Regions from separate parts of the Syntrophomonas sp. UBA1041 genome, predicted to be linked through region 4. Evidence: riboswitches for the same ligand, from Rfam matches in the RefSeq annotation. Region 4 holds a riboswitch; each other region holds the start of a gene.
What was found. A riboswitch is a leader RNA that binds a small molecule or an ion and turns the genes downstream of it on or off. The one in region 4 is predicted to bind molybdenum cofactor.
Positions count from the first base shown of each region.

Region 1 (6,510 bases), on a different contig from region 4:
GACGCTGGCGGGCAGATTCTTGAGCAGCGTTGTTAACCCTATATTTTATCGCTTCTTTATTAGTGCCAAAGGCTTTTACGTGACTGAAAAATGTGTGGCATGCGGAAAATGCGTCCGGCTCTGTCCGCTGAACAATATTCAGCTGCTGGAAGGTAAGCCAGAGTGGGGCGGGGAATGCACCCATTGCATGGCTTGCATCTGCGGCTGTCCGGAGGAAGCCATTGAGTATAAGAACAAATCCAAGGGCAAGCCCCGGTATTATCTCGGGTAGGAGGGGCTAACGCGGAGAATCAATAGATGGAGAATTGGGGCTCTAAAAACGGAGGCAAAAAATGCGGCATCAATTAATTATCATTGACGGACATTCAACGGTCGGGAAATCGACAATATCAAAGAGTGTGTACCAACAACTTGTTAATCAGGATCAAGCCTGCTGGCTTCATGAAGAATGTGAAAAGCATCCGATCAGAGAAGGCGAGTTCGAAGCTGGCGACATAAACTCATTGGATGGCATGGAATTAAACCGGCAGTTGATGCTGGATAAATGGCGCAGGCTGACCGAAATTATCAGGCAAAGCGGCCAGGTCTTTGTTATGGAGGGTTGCTTGCTGCATTCAGTAGACAGGTATCTCCTGCAAAGTGTTTGGGATGCAGAGCAGATTATGAACTATTTCGGTCAAATCCTGGAGATAATTCAACCGCTTAATCCATTGATTGTCTTTTTGCACAGGCCAGATCTGAAAGCAAGCTTTGAAAAAGCGTTTAAAGCACGCGGCGAACGTTGGCGGGATTTAATACTTGGGCTTCCGCTGCCATCCGGTTATCTTAAAGCGCACCCGCATGCCGAAGAGGATGACGGCGTCAGCATTTTTGAGGGATTATTATATGAACAGGAACAAATGGAACAAACATTTGCCCAGTTGTCTTGTGCCAAGTTAAAAGTAGACACAACAGAGGAACAATGGGAACAGTATATTCGCGAAATCACAGAGGCAGCCGGATACCAGTTTCGCAGGGAAGAGCCTGCCCTGCCACAAATTGAGAAGTATTGCGGTGCTTACCGGATTCAGGATGGCAAAGGACTCTGGAAGATAGGATTTGACGATAGCGCTAAGTGTTTCTATACCTCTTTATTTTGGCCTTATATGCCTATGAAATATATCGGCGACGATCAGTTTGAATTGATTTCATTTCCGGTCACCCTGAAATTTGATTTTACAGGCGCGGGGAGCCAGTTTACGGTTGCTGGCAATTACGACTGGGATTGTAATGGAAAGACATTTATCAAAGTCCCCAATGCTGAGGTAAAATGATGAGTATCATAATCAACTTTCATAACTCAGATGACGCGATCCACATTGCTAATGATCAGCTGAAGTTTGCTGTTATTGCGGCGCGCTATCGCGGCCAGTGGATTTTCTGCCGTCACAAACTCCGCGATACATATGAAATCCCCGGCGGACACAGGGAGCCTGGCGAGGATATCAATGATACGGCCAGGCGCGAACTGCAGGAAGAGACTGGTGCCGCTGATTTCGCTCTAGCGCCGGTTTGCGTATATTCGGTTACTCGGGATGGAGTCAAAACTTACGGAAAGCTCTTCTTTGCCGAAGTGAACGCTCTGGGTGAATTGCCGAAAGAGATGGAAATCAAGGAGATTATCGTGGCGGATAATCTGCCCGAGAAATTGACTTATCCGGCAATTCAACCGTATTTGTTTGAAAGAGTGCGGGAGGGCCTGGCTGATCGCGCCGATCGCGCAGAACGCGCAGATCGTTCGTGAGAGGCTTGGCGGCAATCATGGCGGCGGCCTTTGAAATAGCTTCTGCGCCTGCACAGGATCCCGGATAGCCGGGCAGTGGCAAGAAAGGGATTACGTCGCTTAACCATTAAATCCGCAAGTTTCACGATTAATCCTCCAGTGCCTTGGCTGGGATCAATGCATCGTGAATAGTATGCGCATAATTGAATGAAAAACCGCCTTGAAGCCAACATTCTTCGGTTTCAAGGCGGTTATTGCTGTGTGCCGAGTATTGTAAAGGTCGTGGTCCAGTCAAGGTCATGTCGCAGTTGGGGAGTCTGTCCTTGAGGAGGGCACAAAAGCTGCTATTTTGCCTGTTTGAGCTTGTTTTGCTCCTCGTTTAGTTCCTTGATCATTTGCAGCATCAGGCGATGCTCTTGCGCATTTTGCCGAAGGTCCTGTGCAATCTGTCGGTGCTCCAGCGTATTTTGATCAAATTGGCGGCGGTTTTCCTCGATGTGCGCCTCCAGTTTTCGATCTATTCTGTCGGACTTTTCATTGAGCGTCTGCAACCCTTCGCCGAACACCCTAAACTGTGATCTGAGATCCTCCAGGATCACGGCTACTTTGGAATCTTCCATTCCGTTCACTCCCCAAGGATTTCTTATACCTATTTTATCACAGAGCTGCCAGATTAAAAAGGCTGCTTGACAGGCCGTACAGATTGGACAGATCAGGCAGGCCGGAAAAGGAAGAACAGATATGTGACTTATGACTCATCCATGAACCGATACCGGTAGCCGATTGGCGGGTTCAAGTTCTCTTTGATAGTCCTGGGGTTGACCCAGCGTAGCATGTTGAGTTTGGATCCGGCCTTATCGTTGGTACCGGAAGCTCTGGCACCGCCAAAAGGCTGCTGGCCAATGACAGCTCCGGTAGGGCGATCATTAATATAAAAGTTGCCGGCAGCGTGCGCCAAGCGCTTTTCAAGCTCAACGATCGCACTACGAGACTGGGCAAAAACAGCGCCGGTCAACCCGTAGATTGAAGTGGAATCGCATAGATCCAGAGCGGCGTCCAAGCTTTCATCCGGATAGACATAAATTGTTAATACCGGGCCGAAGATTTCTTCCACCATGGTTTTGAAATGAGGGTTGGTCGTCACTATTACGGTTGGTTGGACGAAGTAGCCAACAGTGTCGTCACAGCCGCCACCGCAGATAACCTCCGCTTGGCCTGATTGTTTGGCGTAATCGATATATGATTTGATCGACTGATAGGCACCGGCATCAATCACTGCTCCCATGAAGTTCGTGAAATCCTCAACGTCGCCCATTTTGATTGAGTTGACTTCTTCGATCAGTCGCTTTTTTACTTCAGGCCAGATGCTGCAGGGAATATATGCCCGGGAAGCTGCCGAGCATTTCTGTCCCTGAAACTCGAAGGCACCTCTCACCAGAGCGGTTACCAGCGGTTCAATAGCAGCGGAAGGATGGGCAAACACAAAGTCCTTGCCGCCAGTTTCCCCAACCAACTTGGGGTAAGAACGGTAATTAGGCAGGTTTTTGGCGACCGAAAGCCACATCGATTGGAATGTCGCCGTGGATCCAGTAAAGTGCAAACCGGCAAACCAAGGATGTGAAAAAGTGCCTTCTCCGATTATATTGCCTGGACCGGGGATGAAGTTAATGACTCCGGGGGGTAGACCGGCTTCCTGAAGAACCTGCATTACCTGATAGGAAGAATACACCGCGGAAGAAGCCGGTTTCCAAAGCACCACATTTCCTGCGATGGCAGCGCTGGTAGGCAGATTGCCTGCTATCGAAGTAAAGTTAAAAGGTGTCACCGCCAGCACGAAACCTTCCAAAGGCCTGTACTCCATACGGTTCCAGGAACCTCGCGCCGAGATTGGCTGTTCAGCATAAATCTCGTTCATAAAATATGTGTTGAAACGCAGCATATCCGCAAGTTCGCAGACTACATCAATTTCCGCCTGATGGGCTGTCTTGCTCTGGCATAACATTGTGCCGGCGTTCAACGTACTGCGGCCAGGACCGGCGATTATTTCAGCTGCCTTAAGAAAGATAGCGGCACGATGCTCCCAGGGCATAGATTCCCATTCCCGGCGCGCGGCAAGCGCAGCCTTGATCGCTTCTTGCACTTCATTCTCGCCAGCCATGTGAAATGTACCGATTACGCAGTCTTTGCGATGGGGTATAACGCATTTGGCAGTTCGGCCGGTATATATTTTGCGGCTGCCGATAACCAGAGGTATTTCAACCTCACTCTTTCCAAGCCGGGCAAGGTGTTTCTTAAGTTCATCCCGTTCCTGGCCTCCGGGCGTATATGTTAATTCCGGTTCGTTCATCGGTTTGCTGATTTTAAAAATTCCATTAGGCAATATTTTTCACCTCAACTGTTTACTAGGTACTTAGCCTGAGTACGCTTGATGATGTTAGTGCCGTTAGAAAATTGCGTTTGCAGTCTGGTTTTCCGTGTGTTCCAAAAGGTTGAAAATGAAAACGGAAAACAGAAAGCCAGGCTAACGCATGGTATTTGCGCTTAACCCGGCTCGATTTTTAGAAAACTCAAATAGCCCACTCTCCTTTCCAAAAGGGAGGCGCAACCGTTTCCAATTGCACCCTATCGGCTATGACGCCATATCCTTGCGACTGCAGGCGACATAGCTCGGAGAAGGTTTGTCAATTTTTATTTTTTTGGTACTCAAGACTATGCAACTTTTGCATACGATGATTCGCTGCCCCACAGCCAATATCCTTTACAGTTTGGCTGGCGGTTCTACTCTGGGTTGTCGGGCTTGACAGTAAGGCTGGATGAAGGTAGAATGTGAGTATCACAAGTTATACAAATTATACAAGACATACAAGTTATCTAGAATATGCATGTAATACAAGTTGTACTGGTTATACGAGAAATTTGGGCAAAACTTTAGTAAGGGCAAATTGGCCGCATCGCAATCCGGATCGCATTATCCGCGACAACTAGACCCCCAGTCTAAGTTGGGGTAATAATGTCGACGGACATCGGCTGCACAACGCCATAAATGGGGGTGTTTTGAATGGAGAGACCAGATGGAAAATTCATGAGCACTGTTAAAGTGGGGGAGAAAGGGCAAATCGTAATTCCAAAAGGAGCGCGGGATATCTTTAATATTAAGCCCGGCGACACATTGCTGCTGCTTGCCGACAAAGAGCGGGGCATTGCTATTGTGCGCAACGAAGAGTTTATACAATTTGCTAACGCCATTTTCGCAGCACAGGGAAAACCGGAGGAAGAGCAAGAATGAGTGCAATTATCACCACGGATTTAACCAAGAAATATGGTGTACGCACTGTTGTTGATCGACTGAGTATGACAATTGAGCAAGGTGAGCTTTTTTCTTTGCTGGGTGTCAATGGGGCCGGTAAGACAACCACAATTAAGATGCTCTGTGGCCTAAGCAAACCGACCAGCGGCGATGCGCAATTGCTTGGCGACAGCATCGTCAGTGATCCGTATGCTGTCAAGAGCAAAATCAATATTTCCCCTCAGGAAACCGCCGTTGCCCCTAACCTGATTGTCGCAGAGAATCTGGAGACTATTGCGCGCTTATACGGCCGCAGCAAGAAAGAGGCGGCCGAAAAGGCGGACGAAATGATCCGGCGCTTTGGTATGTCCGATATTGCCAGAGACAGGGCGAAGACACTCTCCGGAGGATGGCAGAGGCGGCTCAGTATCGCCATGGCTCTCATTTCAGATCCCCAGATTCTGTTTTTGGACGAACCGACTCTAGGGTTGGACGTCTTGGCCAGACGTGAGTTGTGGGGCGTAATCCGCAGTCTGAAAGGCAAAGTAACGATCATTCTGACAACACATTATCTGGAAGAAGCCGAGGCATTGTCAGACAGAATTGCCATCATGGCCAAAGGCCGACTCAAAGCAGTTGGAACTGCCCAGGAGCTGATGGCTGGCACTCACACGCAAAAGTTCGAAGATGCATTTGTAGCGCTGGCTGCTGAAAGCGGGGTTGAATTATGAAATCATTGGCATTTGCTGCACGCAATCGTAAAGAATTGCTCAGAGATCCGCTCAATCTGGCTTTTGGCCTTGGGTTTCCCCTGGTTTTGATGCTGCTGCTTTCTGCTATTCAGGCAAATATTCCAGTCAGCCTGTTTGAAATTGAAAAACTTGCTCCTGGTCTGGCAGTTTTTGGCCTGTCTTTTATCTCTCTTTTCTCTGGCACCTTAATCGCCAAAGACCGGGGTACATCATTTCTGATGCGTTTATTTGCCTCGCCCCTGTCGGCGTCTGATTTTATTCTGGGATATACCATGCCGCTTTTTCCGATGGCGATTTTGCAGAGTATGGCCTGTTTTGGCGCTGCATTTTTCCTGGGCATGGCAGTGAAAGTCAATGTACTGATCGCACTTATAACGCTCATTCCCGCAGCAGTCCTGTTTATTGCTATCGGACTACTGGCAGGCAGTCTGCTTAATGATAAACAGGTTGGCGGTATTTGCGGCGCATTGCTGACTAATTTGAGTGCCTGGCTGAGTGGCACATGGTTTGATCTGAACTTGGTGGGAGGAGCCTTCAAGACTGTGGCTGACGCACTGCCTTTTGTGCATGCGGTTAATGCCGCCAGGGCCGCTGTTTCAGGCAATTATGCCGCCATTTTCCCGGACCTCTGGTGGGTGATTGGTTACGCAACCGGTATACTGGCATTAGCTGTCATTGTATTCCGGAGGAAAATGAGCAGTGATGCTAAG
Region 1 is NZ_DCEA01000087.1:3,309-9,818, forward strand. Features, by position in the region: partial or broken gene B2633_RS12775 (EFR1 family ferrodoxin) at 1-271, shown strand, start outside; gene B2633_RS12780 (P-loop NTPase family protein) at 663-1,313, shown strand; gene B2633_RS12785 (NUDIX hydrolase) at 1,313-1,783, shown strand; gene B2633_RS12790 (hypothetical protein) at 2,107-2,382, opposite strand; gene pruA (L-glutamate gamma-semialdehyde dehydrogenase) at 2,511-4,109, opposite strand; molybdenum cofactor riboswitch at 4,328-4,447, opposite strand; gene B2633_RS12800 (AbrB/MazE/SpoVT family DNA-binding domain-containing protein) at 4,821-5,048, shown strand; gene B2633_RS12805 (ABC transporter ATP-binding protein) at 5,045-5,779, shown strand; gene B2633_RS12810 (ABC transporter permease) at 5,776-6,510, shown strand, end outside.
Region 1: another riboswitch for molybdenum cofactor. It lies ahead of pruA (L-glutamate gamma-semialdehyde dehydrogenase); the one in region 4 lies ahead of fdhF (formate dehydrogenase subunit alpha).

Region 2 (8,052 bases), on a different contig from region 4:
TCAGCATCGATATAGCCGTCCAGCATCATCGAAGCAAACTCCACTCTGGATTTGGGATGGATGGCTGCCAGGAAGAAATGGCCGCCGACTAATAAGATCATAATGATCGCGGTCCAAAAATGCACATTATAGCAAAAGCCCAGGAATGCCGGCGGCAGACTATGGCGCCATATCCACATGGGAAAACCGGTCAGTATGATCAGAATACAACCGAAGATGATCATCACTCCCAACATTTTTTGGCCGGCATTGTATTTATCCTGGGGAGGAGCTTTATCCACCTTAATAAAAGGGAGATATCCACCCATTACTTTTAACCATTGAAAATCTTCTTTGGAAAAGTGGGTTATGGTGTCAATGAAGCGGGAAAACCGGTCAAAATTCAGCAGAATATAAAGGGCGGGGGCAGCGGTAAAAACGACTCCGGCCCATCTGTGCACCAGCGAAGCATTGCCGAATCCGCCGAATATATTGCCGATAATATTGATATCCCAGTAAAAACCGACACCAGTCAGACCAAGAATGGTAAAAGCGATCAAATGCACCCAGTGCATGGTCCGGGTTTGGGCACCGTGTTTTAAGACCTTGCCTTTAGTACTGCTCATTCGTTTCCCTCCTAATTATGCAGCTTCATGGGCTCCGCTTTTCAACTCAGCGATGAAATCGGGGATGTCTTGGCCGTATTTGGTATGCAGCAGATGATGGGCCTTTTCGCTAACCGGCTTTACTTCGCCCGGCGAAAGAAAATCCTTGTAAATCTGGGCGATTTCCGGATTTTCATGCGACTTTCTGAGGGTCATCTTTTCATCCAAAGCATACATTCCGGCGGCTCTTTTTTCAATGTAGTCGGTGTTGGCAGCCAGAGCATCAAATCCCAATTTACTGAAAACACCGAGGAATACGGCGGCCACGGTCAGCATGCCCGCTCCCTTAAAAAACTGCCGTCTGGTCATGCCTTCACTTTCGGTGAAAAACTTCATTCCCTTTCCCTCCTAAATCATTTCTCTTCGGATGGGCTGGCCACCGCCGTTGATACACCCTCCGGGACAGTTCATGACTTCTATAAAATGATATTTGCTGCGACCTGCCAGCACATCCTCAATCAGCTTGCCAACATATTTGGTTCCGGTTACGATAGCTACATTGACAGGCAGGGTTTTGCCCAGAGACTTGACGGGTATCTCCACCGTCGCCTCTCTGACCGACTGTAGGCCTCTAACCGCCTTGAATTCAACATTATCCAGTGACTGGCCGCTCAATAATTCATAGGCGGTTCTTAAAGCCGCCTCCATGACACCGCCGGTTACTCCAAATATGGTGGCCGCGCCGGTTGAAGAACCGATCAGGCTATCCGCTGCTTCCTCGGGAAGATTCAGGAATTCTATGCCGGCATCTTTGATCAGCTGGGCCAGTTCTCTGGTGGTAATGACCACATCGACATCTTTATATCCGCTGGCGATAAACTCGGGACGATCACATTCATACTTCTTGGCGGTGCATGGCATTACCGAGACAACATACATATTCACGGGATCAACATTCAGTCTTTCAGCAGCGTAAGTCTTGGCCACCGCTCCGAACATCTGCTGGGGAGATTTGGCCGACGACAAATGGGGCAGTACAAGCGGATACTGATCTTCAGCATATTTGATCCAGGCCGGACAGCAGGAAGTGAACTGGGGCAGCGGCCCGCTATGTTCGTTGCCGGCCACCCCCAGGGCGTTGAACACCCGGTTTATTAATTCGGTTCCTTCCTCCATGATGGTAAGGTCGGCGGCAAACTCGGTGTCATATACCTGATTGAAACCGAGTCTGCGCAAAGCGGCATGCATTTTGCCTTTCACATTGGCGCCGGGTTCCAGGCTGAACTCCTCGCCCAGGGCTACTCTAACCGCGGGCGCTTCCTGAACCACCACATACTTCTGGGGATTGGCGAGAGCCTTCTTCACCTCATCAACCCGGCTGACATCCTCGATCTTGCCAAAAGGGCAGCTGATCAAGCATTGTCCGCAGTTGATGCAAAGATTATGATTGATTTTGTGTTTCTGTCCCAGCAGTCCGCTGATGGCGCCGGTGGGACATATGGACGTGCAATGGTCACAGGCTTTACAATCGCCGGTTACATTAATGATGCCTTGGATTACTGCTGTACTCATATCCTACCTCCTTTTGATGAAGTACTGTAACCTGGGTTTAAATCATAACACCTCCTTCATATCGGGCTGGACGGTTCATCTTGTTTCTCAACCTCCCTTTTATCAACATGCATCAAACCAATATGCAGATAAGCCCCATCAGGAGCGTTGTTGGAGATAGACCCGTCAAACCATGCTTTGACGGGTTAAACAGATTTGGGGGAAATAGAATAAAAAAAACCATGAAAGCGCTGCCCCTTAGGGGTAAACCTTCATGGTTTTGTTCACCTAAAAAATAGAATTAACTAATGAAAATAGATATTCTTCTGAATGCCGGATGTATCATTTGATATCATTAATTCTCAGGGCCGGGGTCTGAAACCGGTCATAGACTGTTTCAGAATTCAAAAAGCCAGACCTTGCAAAAAGGGCTGGCTAAAAGGCAAATCCAACTAAAGCCTTCCTACCGGACTCCTTTCCACAATGGGAGGCCCAACCGTTTCCCGTTGAACCCTGTCGGTCTCAATACCATATCTATTCAGGCAATGAGACTCGGAGAGTGAAGACTGAAAATTATTATTCATTACTTATTCGTAATCATACACCTCCTGGAGATCTCATGCAATAGTCAACCGGGGCATCATCCCCAACCTGACCGATCATCATGGGGAGACGCGGCAGATCATCTTGGAAAAAACAAACAGGCCGCCCCGGCTGTCAGGACGGTATTCTGCCAAAGCAAGCCCGTGCTATAATGGGGAGAACACCATGCGGTGTCAAGATACATAGATAAGGGGAGAGTTCATTGAGCTTTTTAACCGTCGATCAGACCAAATGCAAACGCGACCGTATTTGCGCCGCCGAATGTCCGGCCAGACTTATTGTATTCAGAGAACTGGACGCCTTCCCGAGATCAGTAAAAAGAGCCGAACAGTTTTGCCTGCGCTGCGGCCATTGTGTGGCGGTTTGTCCGCACCAGGCCATATCTGTAAAAACCGTAAATTCCGTTGATTGTGTGCCGGTTGATCCCGGTCTGCTTCCTGCCCCCGCTCAGGTGGAGCATCTTTTAAAATCACGGCGCTCTATCCGCAGTTTCAAAGACAAGAGCGTTGATCGTGCCATCCTGGAAAAACTAATTGATGTTTCCGCTTATGCCCCTTCCGGCCACAACATGCAGCCGGTTCATTGGCTGGTCGTTGCAGATAAACACCAGGTGCGCCATATTGCAGGCCTGGTAGTGGATTGGATGCGCTATATTATCGAACATATGCCCCAGATAGCCGCGGTGATGCACATGGAGGCCGTGTGCTATGCCTGGGATAAGGGGATTGATACCATATGCCGCAATGCTCCGCATCTGATTATAGCCCATGCGCCTGAAGATATTCATGTTTCCCAAGGATCTTGCACCATAGCGTTGACTTATTTGGAATTGGCGGCGTATTCTATGGGCGTAGGCGCTTGCTGGGCCGGATTTGTCGGGGCGGCTGCCGAAACCTTCCCGCCACTTATGCAGGAATTGGCCCTGCCCGAAGGCCACAAGGCTTTTGGCGCTATGCTGATAGGCTACCCCAAATACCAGTATCACCGGATACCACCCCGCACCGCGCCACGGATCATTTGGCGATGAACCTAGGCCTGCTTCGTTCTCCCGCGCGCCCCACTTGTTGCTGGAATGAGAAACCAGTATGATAAAAAAAAACTATTGAGTTTAAGGGGATGAGGGTTTGGCCATCCGTTATATAATGGGGCGCTGCGGTCAGGGCAAGACCCGGCAGGTAATGGCTGAGATCCGGGAGGAGCTGAATCTCAACCGGGATGACCCCGTGATCCTGCTGGTGCCGGAGCAGTTCACCCTGCAGGCCGAGCGGGAAGTGATCAATCAACTCGATCTTCCCGGCATAATGAGACTTGAGGTACTGAGCCCCAGCCGACTCGGCGCCAGGGTCTTGAATGAAGCCGGGGGGCGCACCCGGGTTCTTCTCAGCCAGCAGGGGCGATACATGGTACTGAAAAAGGTGATCTCCGCTTGTGAGGAGCAGTTCACGGTTTATCGCCAGGCCTGCCGGCAGCCCGGCTTCATCGAGCAATGCAGTCAGATCCTGGCTGAATTAAAAGGATCCGCCGTGGACAGCGGGGTTCTTTATGAATGCGCCCGCAGCCTATCTGACGATACATTATTAAAAAGCAAACTGCATGACATTTCTCTGCTATACCATAAATTCAACGCTCACCTCCAGGATCATTATGTGGACAGCGAAGATTATTTAAATCTGGTTATCGAACGCTTTCCCCAATCGCGTTTTTTAAGCCGGGCCCGGGTTTGGATCGACAATTTCACTACCTTCTCGCCCAGCACCCTGAAGCTGATTGAACAGCTCATGAAAACCGCTGTTTCCACGGCCATAAGCCTCACCATGGAGTTGGGAGGCGAGGATCGGGACCGGGAAATTTTCGCGCTTTCCCGCTATTACTATAGCCGCTGGCATGATCAGGCTAAAAATGCGGGTTTGGAAGAACATATAATTACGGTCAAGAACCCCGGCAAGCTCAGCCCTGAACTGATGCACCTGGAAAGAGAGCTTTACGCCTATCCCCACCGCACTTTTCCGGAGCAACCCGCCGCTATTTCCATTGCGGCGCTCCCCAGCCCGCAGGACGAGGTAGAGGCACTGGCGATGAGGATCCTGGCCCTGGTGCGGCAAGGGGCGCGCTATCGGGATATTGCGGTTATCTGCTCCGATACCGCCGCATATTCAGGGCTGATCAAGAGGATTTTTGACGAGTATAAGATCCCGTACTTCCTGGACGATAAACGCAGTATTCTGCACCACCCCCTGGTTGAGCTGATGCTCTCCGCCCTGGATGTATTGACCAGGTATTATCGTTTGGAGGACGTTTTGCGCCTTATAAAAACCGGACTGACTCCTGTAGAAACGCGGGATTGTGACCGTTTGGAGAATTATGCCTGGCGTTATAACATTAGAGGACGCGGCTGGTTGGAGCCCTTTACATTGGGTGAGGAAAGCCTGCGGGAAGAGATGAATCTCTACCGCCAGGCATTGGTCAATCCTCTGCAGTCGCTGGCCCAAAAAGTGCAGGCTGAATCCTCCTGGTCACAAATAGCCCGGGCCTGGTTTGAATGGCTGGAAGAGATGCAAATTCCACAAGGCCTGGAAACCTGGGTTGAAGAATTGATCTCCCAGGGACGCTTCGAACTGGCCAGTGAGAACAGCCAGATCTGGAATGTTTGCGTGGAGGTTTTGGATCAGATTGCGGAAGTCCTGGGGGGAGAGGATACCGATCTCAAGGAATTCCGTCAGGTGCTGGAGGCGGGCCTGGCCTGTTCTGACCTGGGTTTTATCCCCTCAACAGTGGATCAGGTTCTGGTGGGAACTGCCACCCGTTCTATAAACCAGCGGAGTCAGATTATGTTTGTGGTCGGGGCGAATGACGGCATGCTGCCCCGGGGCAGCCTTTCCGAAGGAATATTCTCGCTGGACGAAAAAGAGATTCTTCAGTCCCACGGGGTGGAAGTAGGATTGAGCAATGATCTGCTGTCAATCGAAGAGGATTTCTTGATTTATGCCGCACTTTCTCAGGCCGAGGAGGCGGTGCAGTTTTCATACAGCCTGGCCGACTCTGAGGGCAAAGCCCTGCGGCCTTCATTGTTGATAGACCGCTTAAAACAGATTTACCCCGGCCTCACGGTGAAGGTTGAAACCATGGACGCTGCCCAGGCTGAAGATCATTACCTGTTGTCGGCCGGCAGCAGTTATAAATACCTGGTCGAAAGCCTGCGCCAGGCCCTGGACGGAAAAACCGTGTCTCTGCGCTGGAAAGCGGTATATGACTGGTATAAAACCCAACCCGATTGGCAATTCCAAATGACCCGGCTGGAGGAGGCTCTGCTGTTCGGCAATCTGCCGGGAAAAGTGGATAAGGCTCAGTGCAGGCGGCTTTATGCTGCCTCGTCCCAGGGCAGCGTATCCCGGCTGGAGCTTTATGCCGCCTGTCCTTTTGCACATTTTGTCCGCTACGGGCTAAGGCCCCTGGAACGCAAGACCTATGAGGTGGAGGCCCCGGATGTGGGTGATCTTTTTCATCAGGCCATACTTGATTTCGCGGTCGAGATGCGCGCCAAGCAGCTTGACTGGAAGGCCTTGAGCGCAGATCATTGTCATGATCTGATGGACGAGGTTATGGAGCGGTTGCTGCCCCGGCACGGGGAAGGGGTATTTATGAGCACCCACCGCTACCGCTACCTGGGGCAGCGCTTGAAGAGGATCGGGCAGCGCGCGGCCTGGACCCTGATCCGTCATCTGCAAAGCGGAGATTTCAATCCTCTTGGATATGAGATGCGCTTCGGGCCGGGAGGAACCTTCCCCGCAGTGGCAGTGGAACTGGCTGACGGCGAAACTCTTCTGCTGGAGGGGCGCATCGACCGGGTGGATGTCTACAAGCACGGGAAAGACGCCTACGTGCGCATCATCGATTATAAATCGGGACCCCGGGATTTAGATATGAACGACGTATATTACGGTTTGAGCCTGCAGCTCATTATCTACCTCATGGCGGTTCTGCAGGGCCTGCACAACCCTGACGGGATGATCCGCCCCGGGGGCATCTTCTATTTTCATATCGACGACCCTTTGATAGAAGCCGACCGGGATGTAGTGGAAGAAATCGAAAAAAAGCTGGCCGCCCGCCTGAGACTGCGAGGCCTGGCCCTGGAGGATGCCGAAGTGGTCAGGGCTATGGACCGGGATATACGGGGATATTCACAGGTGGTGCCGGTGGGGATGAGCGGGGAAGGAGGCTTCTACAGCAATTCCGCGCTTCTGACCCTGGATCAGTTCGAAATTATTCTCCAGCATGTGCAGCATCTGGTCAAGGATATGAGCCAAGGGATTATGTCCGGGGATATAGCGATTGCCCCCTATAAGAAGGGGAATAAAAAAGCCTGCAGCCATTGCCGCTACCATGCGGTGTGCCACTTTGACAGCCTGTTTGCCGCCAACCGCTACCGGCAGCTGGCTGCAGTTGACCGTGATCAGCTCATGGAACGGATTTACTCCGACTCGGAGAGGAGGGGATCATCATGAGACAGTGGACCGCTGAACAACAACAGGCCATCAGCCTGCGCAACCTCAATCTGCTGGTATCGGCCGCCGCCGGATCTGGAAAAACCGCGGTCCTGGTGGAAAGGGTGATTCAGCTCATTTTGCAGGATAAAGCGGATATCGATCAGATGCTGGTGGTTACTTTTACTAAAGCGGCCGCCAGTGAGATGCGGGAGAGGATCAGCCATGCCCTTTTGGAAGCCCTGCACGAGCCCGGCCCACACCTGCAGCACACCCGCCGGCAGCTGACTCGCTTGAACCAGGCCTCGATCAGCACCCTCCATTCCTTCTGCACCGAGGTTATCCGGCGCTATTATCATCTGGTGGATGTCGATCCGGCTTTTAGGGTGACGGATCAGAACGAGGCCGATATGATGCGGCTGGAAGCCCTGGAAAGTGTGATGGAATCAGCTTATGAAAAGGCTGCTCCGGAATTCCTGGGGCTTATTGAGATGTTTGCTTCCGGCAAGAGTGATCAGGGCTTCAGGGATCTGGTCTTGCAGATGTACGAGTTTGTACAGAGTCAGCCCCAGCCGTGGCGATGGCTGGAGGAAAGCCTCCAGGCCTATGCCCGCGATGCCGCCGGATTAGCCCAGAGCCCCTGGCTGCAGAGCCTGATGGAAACCGCCGCAGTGCAGATAAACGCTGCCCGGGATCGCTTTGCGGAAGCCCTGCAGATATGCCGGCAGCCTGACGGGCCAGCCTCTTATATAGAAGCTTTAGAACAGGAAATACAGACTGCGGAGGCATTGACAGAAGCCGTGTCAGCAGGTGCGGAAGCCGTTTACCACGCT
Region 2 is NZ_DCEA01000074.1:6,440-14,491, forward strand. Features, by position in the region: gene B2633_RS11750 (formate dehydrogenase subunit gamma) at 1-605, opposite strand, end outside; gene B2633_RS11755 (iron hydrogenase small subunit) at 621-980, opposite strand; gene B2633_RS11760 ([FeFe] hydrogenase, group A) at 993-2,156, opposite strand; molybdenum cofactor riboswitch at 2,591-2,707, opposite strand; gene B2633_RS11765 (nitroreductase family protein) at 2,941-3,765, shown strand; gene addB (helicase-exonuclease AddAB subunit AddB) at 3,863-7,240, shown strand; gene addA (helicase-exonuclease AddAB subunit AddA) at 7,237-8,052, shown strand, end outside.
Region 2: another riboswitch for molybdenum cofactor. It lies ahead of B2633_RS11760 ([FeFe] hydrogenase, group A); the one in region 4 lies ahead of fdhF (formate dehydrogenase subunit alpha).

Region 3 (8,052 bases), on a different contig from region 4:
TTGCCGGGCCGGTAGGTGTTGTCTTCGTAGCCGTTGATTAGCTGATTGTTGAAGGCGGTGGCGACCGCATCTACAGCCCATGCCGAAATCTGACTGTTGTCTGCAAAGGTTGTGCTTCCAGTCTCTGGTGTCAGCTTGGCGGCTTTCACTACCATGACTGCCATCTGCTCGCGGGTGATGCTGTCGTCCGGCCCAAAGGTATTGGCATCGTATCCGGTAACTATACCCAGAGCATTAGCGATAGCTATCTCCTTTTTGGCCCAGTGATTGGCGGTGTCTGCAAAGGTCTTCTCTGATTCAGCCTCCAGCTTAAAAGCCTTGACCAGAACAGTGACAAACTCAGCCCGGGTGATGCCTTTATCCGGCCCAAAAGTACCATCTATATAGCCGGTTATAGCGCCCATAGCCACTAACTGCTCAATGTTGTCCTGCGCCCAGTGTCCGTTGATATCAGTAAGCTGTGGAATTTGTGGTTCCGCCGGGGGTTCTGCCTCACCAATCCGGTAGGTAAAACTCTCCACCGCGCTGCCTTCCAAGGACTTAACCTGTTGCGCTTCGTCATCGCCTTTAGTATAGGTTATAGCAGCCACTTGTCCCTGCACTGCTTTGGTTTGCAGAACTAATTTGATCTTTTCCGGGGTGTTGGTGTTTTCCACAGCAGTGACCGCAACCGGGGCTTCATCGACAGTCACTGCAAACTGTGCTTCGGTTCCGGCAGGATCAGCCATGGCTTGGTCAAAAGTTATACTTATATCGCCTTTATTACTGATTTCAGCCGTAACTAGCTGCGGAGCCTCTGCTGCCTCCGCCTCGGCAGTAGCAACAGTTGCACTGGGACCGTCATCTGTCCAGACCTCGCCATTGCCGGCCTCAACTTTAAAGATATAGGAAGTCCCGGCCTTTAAATCGTTCAGTTCAATGGAAACACCATCATTGACAGTTGCGGTTTCCACACCATCGACAAATACTTTATAAGCTGTGGCATCGCTGGCAGCAACCCAGGTCAAGGTTAAGCTGTCAGCTGTTATATCAGATGCAGTCAGTGTCGCTCCCTCGGGCCAGGCAGGAGGATTTGCAGCCGGTTTTTCTGCAGCTGCCTCGGCAACGCTGAACCGCCATACATAATCCTTCCCCAGAGTATCGCCGTTATTAGCCTGTATGGCAGCGCCTAAAGTAACGGTATAGTCACCCGGTTCCAGGTCAGTATTCTGCAGATTAAGCTCCAATTGTTTAAGTTTAGGCTGTTCCTGCTCAGTATAGGTGAAATCCTGAGCAATATCCAGACTGATAGGTTCGCCTCCTGCTGCAGCCAGGGTAACCAGGCCTTTACTGGCCTCCAAATTATTATCCAGGCCTTTGCCGAAATTCCACTGAAAGACAATATTTTCACTCTCTAAAGCTTCATTAACCTGAAATACAACCGCATCGCCATCACCACTCACGGCTGTTGCCGCCGGAGACAACAATTCTACACTCATGTCCTGGCCATATGCCGAGGACACATTGCCGACTACAGCCATCGTCAAGAATAGAATCATCATAAGTACTGTGGTGGACTTTCGATAAACTTTGCAATTCATTGATAATACCTCCCGCGTTTTAATAATTCTTTAATACTGTTTCCTTACTCACCTGCCTTAAAAAATATATTACTATGCTCTACCGCAGTTTCATGCCACGGTTATCTAGCTCTTGGCCGCCCGCATGCCCGTGCCTTTCAGCATTTTATCGACGGTAGCCTGATCTAACTGCCAGTCAAAGAACTCCTGATAAAAATCCTGGGTCGCTTTGACCATGTCCCAATCTTTGAATAGCTCGGGATAGGCCAGTTTTGCTGTCCACAAAACCGCCAGGGGGGTCTCCAGGGAAGAGGTATGACCCCAGCGGGAAATGCCGATGGGCAGCGGCAAAACCCGGTTATTTTTTACCGCCTGCAGCGGCCGCCAGTGTTCATGCTCCATAATATATCCCACCAGGTTGGGGTCGTTAACCAATATATAGTCGGGATTCCACAAGAGTATCTGTTCCAGGCTGGCATAATGATTGCCATCGCTGAACTTCAGACTCTGGCCCACTGACACGTTGGTAATCCCGGCCGCCCTGGTCCAATCCGCGGCCAGACTATCGGCGGTGTCGGTGCGGGTGGCTTCGGCCGTGGAATGATAGAGTGTGACTCTGTCCTTGTCTGGGACAGCCGTAACCCGTTTCTGCACCTCGGCAACGGTCTGCTGATAAAACTCGGTGTAGCGCTGACCTTCAGCTTCAGTGCCCAGGATTTTGGCTATCATTTGCATGGCGTATTGTTGTTCGGCCATATTGCCGTACTGCAGGGCAATCACCGGTATATTGACCTTTTTTAATTTATCCATTTCGGCTTCATTGCTGGTGGTATCGCCTTTGACAAAGACCAGCTCCGCTTTGCTGCTCAGTAATTCTTCGATATTTATTACTTCATTGCTTTTGGGTACTGGCAAACCCTTGAGGTGGGGAAACATTTCTACTAACAGGATATCTCGCTGCATTCCGCCTGAGGTCGCCACTATAGTGCCTGCCTTGCCATACATGGCTATGGCATAGCCTGCTTCCGGGCACAGGCAGGCGATACGCTCTGGATTAATCGGTACTTCTACCTGCCTGCCAATACTGTCAGTGATAATCTGAGTCGGTTTTTCAGCCGGTGAAGTGTCTACGGCCTTACCGCTGCAACCCGCTGCCGCCAGCGCTAAGAACAACAGCAGTAATACCAGGCTGATCCTGCGCCATTGCTTTAGCCGCTGCGTGGCTCTTGATGTGGTCAACGCTATACCCCCCTTAACTTTCTGAGTTAATTGTACATATGGGCACTACCTGTTTTAAATGCCCCCCATCATCAAGTCCGCAGTTTATGATGCGGGTTCTTATGCTGTAAAGCTCGCCCAGATTTTGCTCGGATAATACCTCGGATGGTTTTCCCAAGGCCATGATCTGCTTATCCTTCACCAGTGCGGCTCGGGTTTTGATCCCCTGGTTTTCAAAATAATAGCCGTGATTGGGTACATGTGTCGCCATCAGGACTGCCAGGCCGGTCTGCTTGACTAGTTCAACTACCGTTTCCAGTATTATCAGTTCGTGTCTGTAATCCAAATGGGCAGTGGGTTCATCCATTATTATCAACGGGCTGTTCTGTGCCAGCGCCCGGGCCACCATCACCAGCTGACCCTCTCCGCCGCTCAGCTGCGTATAGGGACGATCCTTCAGCCTGGAAACTCCCACCATATCCAGAGCCTTTTCCGCGATGGCCACATCTTCCTCTGAAGGCACATCAAACGGGCCAATAAAAGAAGCCCGCCCCATAAGGACAATATCCCGCACCAGATAGGGAAAGGTTTTTTGGTGCATTTGGGGTACATAAGCTACTTGCCTGGCAATCTGAGGTGCGGCCATATTATCGATGGGGCTGCCGTTTATTAAAACCTGGCCTGCATACGGCTTGAGCCAGCCCAAAATACAATCCAGAAGTGTGGTTTTACCGCAGCCGTTAGGCCCCAGCAAGCAGAATATCTCTCCCGGGTTAATATTGAAGCTTATCTTATCCAGGATGAGTGCCTGGGGATATCTGAAACTTACATCCCTGACCTCCAGCAATGGCGCCATCTTACCAGCCACCTCCTTTGGTCTTCTTTAACAAGTAGACAAAGAAAGGTCCTCCCAAAATGGCGGTGAGTATACCCAGAGGTATTTCGGAGCCGGTTAGGATTCTGCCAAAATCATCCACGATAACCAGAAATGTAGCCCCTAATGAAAAGCTCACCGGAATTAGGACGCGGTTGTCATTGCCTACCAGCATACGCCCTATATGAGGAATTACCAGACCGACCCAGCCGATTATACCGCTAACGCAAACCGCTCCAGCAGTGGCTAGTGTGGCACAGGCTATGACTATCCCTTTGTTTAATGTGGTATTTATTCCCAAGGAATGAGCCTCCCGGTCACCCATTGATAAAACGTTTATCCTCCACCTGATCAGAATTATTCCGCCCACTCCAACCAGCATAGGAATACCGGCTATCATGATATCACTATAGCGCGCGGAGGCTAGACTGCCCATCAGCCAGAAGACGATGGCGGGCAGTTCATTCATGGGATCGGCCAGGTATTTGGCCAGGGAGAGCAGGGCTGAAAACACCGATGACACGATCACTCCACCCAGAACCAGCATGATAGTGGGAGTGCCATTATATACCTTGCTTATGAAATAGCTTAAAATTACCGCAAAAATTCCAAAGGCAAACGCACAGGTGTAAATAGCTGCCACCTTATGAAAAAGGATTATGGCCAGTGCGGCCCCAAACCCGGCCCCAGAACTGACCCCTAAGATACCCGAACTGACCAGGGGATTACGAAACAATCCCTGAAAAGCCGCCCCGCTAATAGCCAAACAGCCACCCACCATAGCCCCCAAAATGGCCCGGGGCAGACGGATATCCCAAACTACGGTCTGATAAATATCTTCGATATAGCAAGGCTGCATGGTAATACGGCAGCCTAGTATGTTTATAACGGTGGCAATATCAACCGGATAGCGGCCGATTAACAATGAAACCAGAATTACCAGGAAAGGTGCCGCAATAAAGAGCAAAAACATCCATATCTTTTTCGTCACAACTCACCCCAACACGCTTTGTTATATTTATTGCGGCAATGATCAGGCAGCGTCACTAACACTGAATCTAATATGGCAACTCATTAGAGGCCGCGGCGTTTTCTGTAAAACCACCAGGCCCCCAGCCCGGCGACAGCGACGATAACCAGGTCGACGGCAATTCGCTTGTTCCTATATTCCTTCTGTTCGGCAACATCTTGCTGGCCTGGCTGAACCTGCTCTTGTCCTGCCGTAGCAACAGTTCCGGATTCTGTTTCCTGTTGGGTCATGTCCGGCGGGCTGCCCTCAACGGTCCCAGAAGGAGATGATTCTGAAGGAGCAGCCGCTTGCGGGTTTGTGGGTGGTGTAGCTGAGGGTGACGATGCCAGCTCTCCAGTCTGCTGAACCGGCTGTTCACCTGCTGCGGCACCGGCTGTGGTAAAGGTAACCGTAGCCTTTTGGCCTAAAGTAACCCCGCTTTTAGACTCCATATTGGGAGCTATTTCAATTCTGTACAGAGTGCCTGCCTGGAGCTTTTGCAAAGGCTTTACAATGGCGTCATTACGTTTCTCCCGTTCCACCTGATCATCTGCCATGATCACTTCAATAGGTATGCGGGTGTTCCCCGTCCACATGGAAAAACAATTTCGGTTGCTCTCACGAACCGTCATATAGCACACATTTTTGTTAAAGGTAATTTTAATCTCAGGGGTAAGGGTTATACCAGTAGAGCCATCAGCCGGAACTACGCTTTCAATGACCAGAGGCTGCTGCTTTCCTCCACCGGAACCATCCCCATCGCCGTCTCCGTCAGCAGCCGCCGCAAAACCGGGTAAGAGCAAACAAAACAATAGCGCAATACATAACGACCAATGGATTTGCTGGTTTTTTCTCATAATTCTACCCCCCATGAATAATAAAAGTCAGTTGCAGAAAACAACTGACTAAGCACCACAAATAAGGCCTGGACATAGTGGCACTGGTCTAGTTTCCTTTCCGCATCGGGAGGCATAGCCGTTTCCCGCTATACCCTGTCGGTCAACTGTCCATGGTTTATCTTTAGGTACAGTAACTCGAAAACCGAACACAGCATTATTCGATTTTATACATCAACCATTCGACATAATTGTTATATTTCCTTTTTGGAAAACCCGGCAAAATGTAGGGAAGCGGCTTGCATAACCTGCCCTGCCTTGCACTTTACGCTTACCGTTTTGTATGCCACCTGGTTAACCTTTGTGCCGGTAGTCTTATTCAGAGGAAAAAGTTGATCTATCCAGCGATAGTCTGGTCAGTATCTTTTTATCTTTTGCTGCCAGGATTACCGCCGTATCTGTGGCTAAGGGAATAAGCCCGGTTGCGTATAGTTTCAGGCCATCGAGTTCTTTTATAGCCCATTTTGAGGAGAAGACTTTTCCATTGTAGGTATTGATGAACATATTTAAATCGAAAAGAGCTGCCTTTAAAGGATAGTGTTCCAGGAAGAAATCGTGGATTAATAGCAATCCTCCGGGTTTTAGACATTCGGCGGCCCTATCCAAAAGGACAGCGGCCTCTGCTTCTGAATAGGCGTGAATGATGTTGGAGAGAATTACCAGGTAATAGCTTTCCTTATCTACCGGCCATGTTTCCAGAACATTGGCCTCACAATAGTCGATCCTGCCTCCCCATTGCCGGGACGCCATTAACTCCCGAGTGTATTCCAGCACTTCGGGGAGATCCATAAGAGTAGCCTTCATGGCGGTAAATTTTTCAAGAAAACCGGCGGCAACGGCCCCGGAACCAGCGCCTACGTCGAGAATCTCGCCCTCCATGTTTAGACCTTCGAAAATGGCAAGCAGCTCCTCAACTTTAGTCCTGGCCACTCGATCCATGGCCTTGATATATTTTCTTATTCTATCCCGTCGTTGATCCGGCTGGTCTGAGCCAAAATCCACTCTCCCCCCTTTTCGGAGGCATTTGCTAAGGCCTTGCCAGCTGGCAGTGAGCTGCTTCCGCCATAGAATGGAATCTCCCTGATAATACCGGGAATGCAGAACCAGGTATTTACTGGACATTTTGGTATTGCAACAGTTACTCCCCTGACAATTTATCAATCCCATCGCACCGAGGGCCTGTAAGAACCGCTTTATAGCACCTGCGCTCAGGTTGAACTTCGCGGCAATTTCTTCAAGAGGTTTTCCATCAGGTTCAAGGAAAGTAAAGATTTCCATTTCAACCGCATGAAACAGCACTTCCGAGAACCAATACCCCGTAGCCAGGTCCTCCAGATACTGAGGACCGGCATCCTGAGGATCATGATTAATAAAGGCTAAGGAAGTCATTATGCGATCACCCCCGCAGTATTCCTGCTTACCCCGGCATCCTCGAAGGTAAGCATTTTGCCTATTACTTGTGCGGCCGACTCTACGATGTTCATGGCCAGGGCCGCCCCGGTCCCTTCCCCCAGCCTCAGATTCAGGTTTAAGAGCGGTTTAAGGCCCAGTTCCTCGAGCATAAGACGATGTCCGTATTCCAGGGATTGATGGGCAGCAATCATATATCCCCAAGAATCAGGGGTCAGTTTTTTAGCCAGTAAAGCTCCGGCGGAGGATATAAAACCATCTATGATAACCGGGACCCTATGGTAAGCGGCGCCGAGAATAAGGCCGGCAATACCCCCTATTTCAAACCCCCCCACTTTCGCCAGCACATCCACAGCGTCATTGGCATCGGGTTGGTTTACCACTAAGGCCTTTTCAATAACCCGGATTTTGTTTCTTAAAGCATCGTCGCCAAGTCCGGTACCCCGGCCGGTCACGTCACAAACGGAACAACCTGTAAAAGCAGCCAGTATGGCGCTGCTGGGGGTGGTGTTGCCGATACCCATGTCTCCGGTGGCCAACAGTTCAACCCCTTCCCCAACCAAGCGGCCGGCAATATCGATGCCGGCTTCTAATACCATTTTGGCCTCTTCACGGGTCATTGCGGGGCCCCTGGTCATATTTCTGGTTCCATACCCCGCCTTATAGGAAAGGATTTGACCTTTTTCCACTAATTCGCTGAGATCGGCGGCCACGCCCATATCCACCACGACTACCTGGGCGCCCGCCGCCTCGCCCAGCACATTGATGGCCGCTCCACCGGCTACAAAATTGGCCACCATCTGGGGCGTGACTTCCCGGGGAAAAAGACTGACCCCTTCCTCCGTCACTCCGTGGTCTCCTGCCATAGTGACCGCCGTTTTTTTTCGCACTGAAGGCTTCAAGGTCATTTTGATAGCAGCCAGCTGCTCGGCCAGGTTCAATAACTCCCCCAGACTGCCTTGCGGAATCGCCAGGTTATCGAGATGCTTTCTTGCCTTTACAGCCCATTCCTCGCTCACCGGTTCAATACGGCTAATTACTTCTTCCAGTTTTAATCCCATTTGGCTTGCCTCCTCTCTTCTTAAA
Region 3 is NZ_DCEA01000078.1:407-8,458, reverse strand. Features, by position in the region: gene B2633_RS12055 (S-layer homology domain-containing protein) at 1-1,580, opposite strand, end outside; gene B2633_RS12050 (ABC transporter substrate-binding protein) at 1,686-2,798, opposite strand; gene B2633_RS12045 (ABC transporter ATP-binding protein) at 2,812-3,633, opposite strand; gene B2633_RS12040 (FecCD family ABC transporter permease) at 3,635-4,642, opposite strand; gene B2633_RS12035 (Ig-like domain-containing domain) at 4,726-5,517, opposite strand; molybdenum cofactor riboswitch at 5,595-5,712, opposite strand; gene B2633_RS12030 (methyltransferase) at 5,872-6,945, opposite strand; gene cobT (nicotinate-nucleotide--dimethylbenzimidazole phosphoribosyltransferase) at 6,945-8,027, opposite strand.
Region 3: another riboswitch for molybdenum cofactor. It lies ahead of B2633_RS12035 (Ig-like domain-containing domain); the one in region 4 lies ahead of fdhF (formate dehydrogenase subunit alpha).

Region 4 (8,052 bases):
GCGTGCTTTTTTTCCCGCATTATAATACCGGCCTGAAACAGTTTAAGATACCTACAGTTGTCCTTCCCCATGATATACAGAACATAATTAATGCCGATCAGTCTTCTTTAAGGGAGCGGATCATATATGGATTGCAATACTATTTCGATTTTAAGCTGAGAAGCAAGATTATTGCCATTTCAGATTATGACCGCCGGGAGATTGAGTACTACTATCCCCAACACAAATCCAAGCTAACCAGGATTTATAATCCCATTGATACCGATTTCATTCCCTCAACGCGGAAATACCACCGTAAAAGGCCTTATATATGCGCCATAAATATTGCTTATGTCCACAAAAACACCATTACCTTAATCAAAGCATTTGAGAAAATCATGGGACTGATCGAGCATAATCTTCTTTTGGTCGGTCGCTTGAATCGGGATACGGAATTCCTGAGAAATTACGTGGAGAAGAACCATTTGGGCGAAAGGGTTGAATTCACCGGGTTTCTGGAAGATCAGGAGCTTCACCGGCTGTTATGCCAGGCTTCATTGTTCGTAAATCCTTCGCTTTTTGAAGGTTTTGGGATGCCTGCCATCGAAGCCGCCATCCGCTGTATACCAGTAATATCGTCGATAACCGGAGCCTCCCCGGAAGTAACCCGCAATCTGTTAAACTATTACGAACCCGCCGATGATGCCGACCGTTTGGCGGAAAAAATTCTGGAAGTTTTGCATACCGAACCATCCCCGGCAAAACTCGAAGCCATCAAATGTGAGTATTTGGCTAATTACGCTTATACCAAAATCAGCGCTGATTATTATGAATTCCTGGGAGAACTGATGAATGAAGATCGCGGTTAATCTCACTTACCTGGCGGGCGGCGAACAGCCTGACGGAACCGGACAGTTTGCCTTAAATCTGTTTAAAGGCCTGCAGGCTATCGGTAAGTTGAATGATTTCCACCTGTTTGTCACCACTGCCTTCCGCCAAAAATGCCAGGATTTATTCCCGGAAGCTAAGGTTATCCCTATAGCCTCCATGAGACAATTCGGCAGTGTCAACAAATATCATTTCTTTTTGCAGTCGCTTTCCATCAACCGCTGCCGCTTACCTCATTTTCTAAATAAAGACCGCTATGATCTGCTATATCATCCCTTCTACGAGGTCGATGATTATATCAGTGAAAAAATACCTACGGTCATAACGGTGCACGATTTGTTCTTCAGGAATTATCCGCAGGGATTTAACCGTAATTATTTAAGGTATATAAAGTACCGCTATGAGAATGCGATCCGCCAGGCCGCTCATATTGTGGCGCCTTCACAGTTCGTCAGGCAGGATATTTTGAAATACTACCCTAATGCCCAGCCCGACAAGATTACTGTAGTCAATAACCCCATGTGGGGCGACGCTGATAATATCAGGGACTACCCACTGGAAAGGCCCTATATATTAAGCGTCAATTCCATACGCGAGCCAAAGAACCTCATTACCTTATTGAAAGCTTTTCAACTGATCGAAGATAAGGTGGAGCATCACCTGGTGCTTACCGGGGCGAAAAGAAAGCTCAGTATCGACCCCGAACAGTATGCGCAGCGGAATAATATCAAAAAATTGATTATGACCGGTTATGTATCAGATGAGCACAGAAATTATCTATACCGAAATGCCGCTCTTTTTATCTCACCTTCACTGCATGAAGGTTTCGGCATGACCCCGGTTGAAGCGGCGTTATGCGAAGTGCCGGTATTGACCACCCGCGAGACCAGCATCCCGGAAATCACCAGAAATCTGGTGAATTATTATGAACCTGCCCGGGACCACCAGGTCTTGGCCGAAAGAATACTTCATCTTCTCAAGAATCGTCCGCCCCAAAGCGAACTGCACCGTATCAAAAACACCCTGGCTCAGGAATATGATCCGCAGAGAATAGCAGCCCAATATTATGATGTTTTCCAGATGATGGTCAGCTCGGATTCACGCTGAGGGAAACGGGATTGATCATGATTTCGAAATCATGCGGTTTATATATTATTTATAGGAATATATTGAATTACAAGAAGGAATATCTTATAGACTGTCGAACTAGATAAGTGAATACGTCTGTGTATTTTGAAGACAGTTTTTAATGTCGGATAAGAACAAAATTCTTTTGTTGATAGGCTGAACTGTTTTTAAAATATTGGCGTCACAAGTGCAGCATAAAAGGAGGTGAGAAAGTGCTTTCAATGGCAGGGTTTATGCCAACCATCAAGTGTTGCGGGTGAGCAATCGCCCATGAGCCGGTGGTTCATCGTGTTTCAAAACACAATAGCGCAACTGGAGAATTGAATTCATGGAAGCCTTTCTTAACTGCTTCTGGCTGCCGACATACGACCCACGCCAATGCCTGCAACCAGCCTGGTTAAAGGTATATCTTGCTTCAGATAAGCCTTTCACGAAGCTTTTCTCCTCTCTCAGTTCATTGTACAAGCGATGTGTGCTTTTGCCCTGCGAACTTGCGTGTCCATTATATTCATGTTGAAAATTTGATATTTTTCAAAGCGTAGCTCCAAAGCGACTTCTCCTAAAGCTTCGGCCATGGGGATTTAGCCGACTTGGTTATATACCAGTACGGTAAATCTGGAAACGGGTTTGCCTCCCTTATTTGGAAAGGAGTCACTGGCCGAGAAATCTATTTGCGCTGCCCTGGTTTTGCTGAGCAGAACATTGGGTGTTGATGTGCAATGGGCGCCTTGAGGCGTTTCTGGACAGGGGAAGGAGCGTGCATTTGAATGCAAGTCATTGACAGGATTATCCATGGCAATGAAGGCCCTCCTTCTATTCAGATAGGAGGTTTTTTATTTGCTTATCCCTGGAATTATTGAAAGGAGTGATGGTAGTGGAACTCATTAAACTGATCATCAATGGGAAGGAGGTTGAAGCCCCGGCGGGGAGCACAATACTCCAGGCTGCTGAAAATGCTGGCATTCCTATTCCCAGGTTGTGCTATGATCCGGATCTGAGTCCTTTGGGAGCATGCCGCTTATGCGTAGTGGAAATAGAAGGTAACCGCCTGCTGCCCGCTTCATGTGTAACACCGGTATCACCCGGAATGATCGTGCACACTGATTCGCCTGCCGTCGTCGAGGCGCGCAAAACCATCCTGGAACTGCTCATCGCCAATCATCCCCTGGATTGCATGACCTGCGACAAGTTGGGTGCTTGTAAGCTGGCTGATTATTGCTACCAGTACGGCGTGAAAGAAAGTGCTTTCCAAGGGGAGAAACACAGCTATGCCATAGACGAAAGCAATCCCTTCATTATCCGGGATTTGAACAAATGTATTCTGTGCGGCGCCTGTGTAAGAGCCTGTGAAGAAATGACCGGCAAGGACAACCTGTCTTATCTGCATCGCGGCTTCCACCGTAAAGCCACCACCGCCGGGGATGTTCCTTACATTGATTCGGATTGCGTTTTCTGCGGGCAGTGCGTGGCGGTATGCCCCACCGGGGCACTGACCGAAAAGTCCATGGCCGGAAAGGCCCGCCGCTGGGATCTGGAACGGGTCACAACCACCTGCCCCTTCTGCGGCACCGGCTGCAATTTCGACCTGGCAGTAAACCAGGGCAAAGTGATCGGCGTGCTCTCCAATCCAGATGCTCCGGTAAATGGTCGCAGCTTGTGTGTAAAAGGACGTTTTGGCTGGGATTTCATTTACAATGAAAAGCGCCTTAAAACTCCGCTGATCAAGCGCAATGGTAAATTCGAGGAGGCTTCCTGGGACGAAGCTTTTGAGCTGATTGCCCAGAAGTTCAACGAAAACAAAGCCAAGAATGGTCCCGATTCCTTTGCGGCGTTAAGCTCAGCCCGCTGCACGAATGAGGAAAACTTCCTGGTACAGAAGTTCACCCGGGCTCATTTGGGTACCAACAATGTCGACCATTGCGCCCGCACCTGCCATGCTCCTTCAGTGGCCGGCCTGGCTAATTCTTTCGGCAGCGGCGCCATGACCAATATCATTGCTGAAATTTCTGATGAAGCCGAACTGTTATTCCTGATTGGCATCAATCCTACTGAAGCCTATCCGGTGGTCGGCTATAAAATGCGCCAGGCAGCGCGCAAAGGCTGCAAACTGGTGGTTTGCGATCCCCGTCGCACCGAACTGGCCGCTGAAGCGGACATTTGGCTGCGGCAGAAGCACGGCACCGATATTCCGCTGCTCAATGGGTTAATGCATATCATTATCAAAGAAGGTCTGGAAGACAAAAAGTTCATTGCCGAACGCACTGAAAATTACGAAGCCATGAAAGCGCTGGCCGCCGAATACACGCCGGAACGCGTCTCCGAGATAACCGGGGTCGCCGTGGAAGACCTCTACCGGGTGGCCCGCCTGTATGCCACCACTGACAAGGCCATGATCTTCTATTCACTGGGCATCACCGAACACATCTGCGGAACCCGCAACGTTATGAGCATTGCCAACCTGGCCATGCTGACCGGTCATATCGGCCGGCCGGGGGTGGGCGTCAACCCGGTCCGCGGACAGAACAACGTTCAAGGGGCCTGTGACATGGGCGCTCTGCCCAATGTCTATTCCGGCTATCAGAGTGTTACCGACCAGGCCGCCCGGGAAAAACATGAAAAGACTTGGGGCGTTTCCTTGCCTGATAAAGTGGGTTTGAAGATCCCGGAAATGTTTGAAGCCGCCCATGAAGGAAAAGTCAAGGCCATGTATATTCTGGGTGAAAATCCGGTTCTGACCGATCCCAATGCCAATCATATCAAAGAAGCCCTGGAACGGCTGGACTTTTTTGTAGTACAGGAACTTTTCCTGACCGAAACCGCCGAATTTGCGGATGTGGTGCTGCCGGCCGCCAGTTTCGCCGAATGCGACGGTACCTTTACCAATACCGAACGCCGGCCTCAGCGGGTTCGTAAAGCTATTGAGCCTCTGCCCGGGCAGGCCAACTGGGAAACCATTTGTCAGATGGTCACCCGCATGGGCTACCCCATGAGCTATAACCATCCCAGTGAAATCTGGGCTGAAATGGCATCATTATCTCCATCCATGGCCGGCATCAGCTTTGAGCGTATGGAAAAAGAATCCGTGCACTGGCCCTGCCCCTCCAATGATCATCCCGGTACGCCCATTCTGCATATCGGCAAATTTACCCGCGGGCTGGGAGGCTTCCAGCCCAATGAGCATATTCCTCCGGGAGAATTACCCGATGCGGATTATCCCATCTTGTTGTGCACCGGTCGGGTCATGCAGCACTATAATGTGACCACCCAATATTCAGCAGGCCTGGCCAGTGTATGGGATCGTGAGATGACCGAGGTCAACCCGCAGGAAGCTCAAAAATTGGGTGTGGTTACCGGCAGCCGCATGAAGGTTACGTCCCGCCGGGGTGAAGTGACCACCACCGTCTGGGTAACTGAGCGGGTGCAGCCCGGGGTCATCTGGATGTCCCACCATCATAGTGATACGCCCACCAATGAACTTACCAGTCCTTTTGTATGTGATATTGCCGGCACCGGTGAGTACAAGGTGTGCGCTGTAAAAATCGCCAAGGCCTAGGCAGGAGGCTGCTATGCTTAGAATAGCTTTAACGGAGGCAATCGGGCAATCACTGGGCCATGATATTACCATGATTGTGCCGGGTGCTGTAAAAAGGAGAGCCTTCAAACGGGGTCATGTTATCCGCCCCGAGGATATAACGGTATTGAAGGATCTGGGAAAAGAGCATATTTACGTCTGGGAGCCCGATGACTCCTCGGTGCATGAAGATGAGGCCGCATTGCGGCTGGCCCATATGGCAGCCGGTCCCGGTCTTACCTGGACGGCCCCCAATCAGGGCAAGGTAAATCTTCGGGCTGCTTATGACGGGCTGCTCAAAGTTCAGGCCGAACAACTGACCCGGATGAATCTCCTGAACGACATTATCTTTGCCACCTTGCACAATGACCGGGTGGTGGCCAAAGGCCAGATCGTAGCTGGCACCAGGGTGGTTCCGCTGGCGGTTGAACGCAGCATCATCGAAGCGGCGGAAAAGTTCTGCGTAGGCCGGACGCCTATTCTCACCGTAAAGCCGTTTTTCCCGTTATGGACCGCAGTGGTTACTACGGGCAGCGAGGTAAACAGCGGCAGGATAAGAGACGGGTTTGCCCAGGTCATTCGTCATAAGATCGCACCTTATGGAGGACGTTGGATGGGACAGATTATTGTTCCTGATGAACCTGAGCTGATCACTATGGAGATTCAGAACTTTATTGCCGAAGGCGCCGAGCTGATTGTGGTTACCGGGGGTATGTCGGTGGATGCCGACGATGCCACGCCCCGGGCCATCAAGGCTACCAAAGCGGAGCTTATCTTCTATGGCGCTCCGATTTTGCCTGGCTCCCAGTTTATGCTGGCTTACCAGGGACATGTGCCTATATGCGGTGTGCCGGGAGGCGCCCTGTTCAGCCGTAAGACCACATTGGATCTTCTGCTGCCGCGGATATTTGCCGGCGACCTGATATCCCGTATGGATATTGCGGCTATGGGCCATGGAGGTCTGTGTGGAGAGTGTAATATCTGTCATTTTCCCCAGTGTCCCTTTGGCAAAGCGACCTAATTCCAAGAGGTGTTGGTTGATGCCAGTTTGGAAGAAGCCCAGGCGCAGATTCTAAACCATATCCGGCTTTAGCAGCAGAAACCATTTTCATATTGGAGGCGGTGGGGGGCATAAGCGCGGTGAATTTGACTGTTCATGGAGATTCACGCAAATACAGGAGGTGAATAAATGTTGACAGTTTATCAAGAGATTATCAGTCCGTATCAATATCTACCCGGAGGTATTATTGAAGCCTATCACGCTATGCAGAAGAAGTACGGCTATATCCCGGAAGATGCTATCGCCGCTGCTGCGCAGGCCTTTAATATGTCCAAGGCTCAGGCCTATGGGGTGGCCACATTCTATTCCTACTTCAAGGTGGGAAAACGCGGCAAGAACGTGATCCGCATCTGTGAAAGCGCCCCCTGCCATATCGCCGGAGCCGATCAGGTTGTGGCGGCTCTGGAAAAAGAACTGGGCATTAAAATGGGTGAAACCACGGCAGATGGAAAGTTTACCCTGGAGTTTACCGAGTGCGTCGGACAGTGTCAGGCTACTCCGGTAATTACCGTTAACAGCAAGCCTTACGGGGATTTGACCGCCGAGAAAATTCCCGGTGTGCTGGCCGAATACAAGTAGTGAAAGGAGGGAAATCAATGTCTGAGGAAATGCGTGTCGTGCTGCGCAATTTTGGTAAAATTGATCCGCTCAACATCGATGATTATATTAACGCCGGAGGCTATCAATCGCTGGCTAAAGCCCGGAGCATGAATCAGTCAGACCTTATCGACCTGGTTAAGCAATCGGGGCTGCGGGGCCGGGGCGGGGCCGGTTTCAACTGCGGTATGAAGTGGAGTTTTTCTTCACAGATCGCTTCCGAGCAAAAGTATGTGGTATGCAACGCGGATGAAGGCGAACCCGGAACCTACAAGGACCGTATCATTATGGAAAACGATCCCCAGTCCGTTCTGGAAGGCATGGCCATCTGCGGTTATGCCATCGGTTCCAGCAAAGGTTACATCTACTGCCGGGGCGAGTATCCTTATGTAGTTGAAACCTTGAAAAAAGCGATTGCCCAGGCCAAAGAAAAAGGCGTGTTGGATGGCTTCGACATCGAAGTGCGCATGGGCGCCGGCGCTTATGTATGCGGAGAGGAAAGCGCTCTGATCGAATCTATTGAAGGGCATCGGGGCGAGCCTCGCTTTAAACCGCCTTTTCCCCCGGTTAGCGGACTGTGGGGAAAACCCACCATCGTTAACAATGTGGAGACCTTGGCCAACATTCCGGTCATCGTTGAAAAAGGATCCGACTGGTACAAAAGTATAGGAGCTGCCGGTTATCCCGGCACCAAAGTTCTCACCCTGACCGGCGATGTCGCCAACCGGATTTTTGTCGAGGTGCCTACCAATACCACCCTTCGTCAGGTAGTTTATGATTTCGGCGGCGGTCTGGTGGGAAGCAAAAAAATTAAAGCGGTTCAAGTAGG
Region 4 is NZ_DCEA01000107.1:30,093-38,144, reverse strand. Features, by position in the region: gene B2633_RS15775 (glycosyltransferase family 4 protein) at 1-848, shown strand, start outside; gene B2633_RS15770 (glycosyltransferase family 4 protein) at 832-1,974, shown strand; gene B2633_RS15765 (hypothetical protein) at 2,445-2,570, opposite strand; molybdenum cofactor riboswitch at 2,526-2,662, shown strand; gene fdhF (formate dehydrogenase subunit alpha) at 2,870-5,548, shown strand; gene B2633_RS15755 (molybdopterin-binding protein) at 5,562-6,587, shown strand; gene nuoE (NADH-quinone oxidoreductase subunit NuoE) at 6,756-7,205, shown strand; gene B2633_RS15745 (complex I 51 kDa subunit family protein) at 7,223-8,052, shown strand, end outside.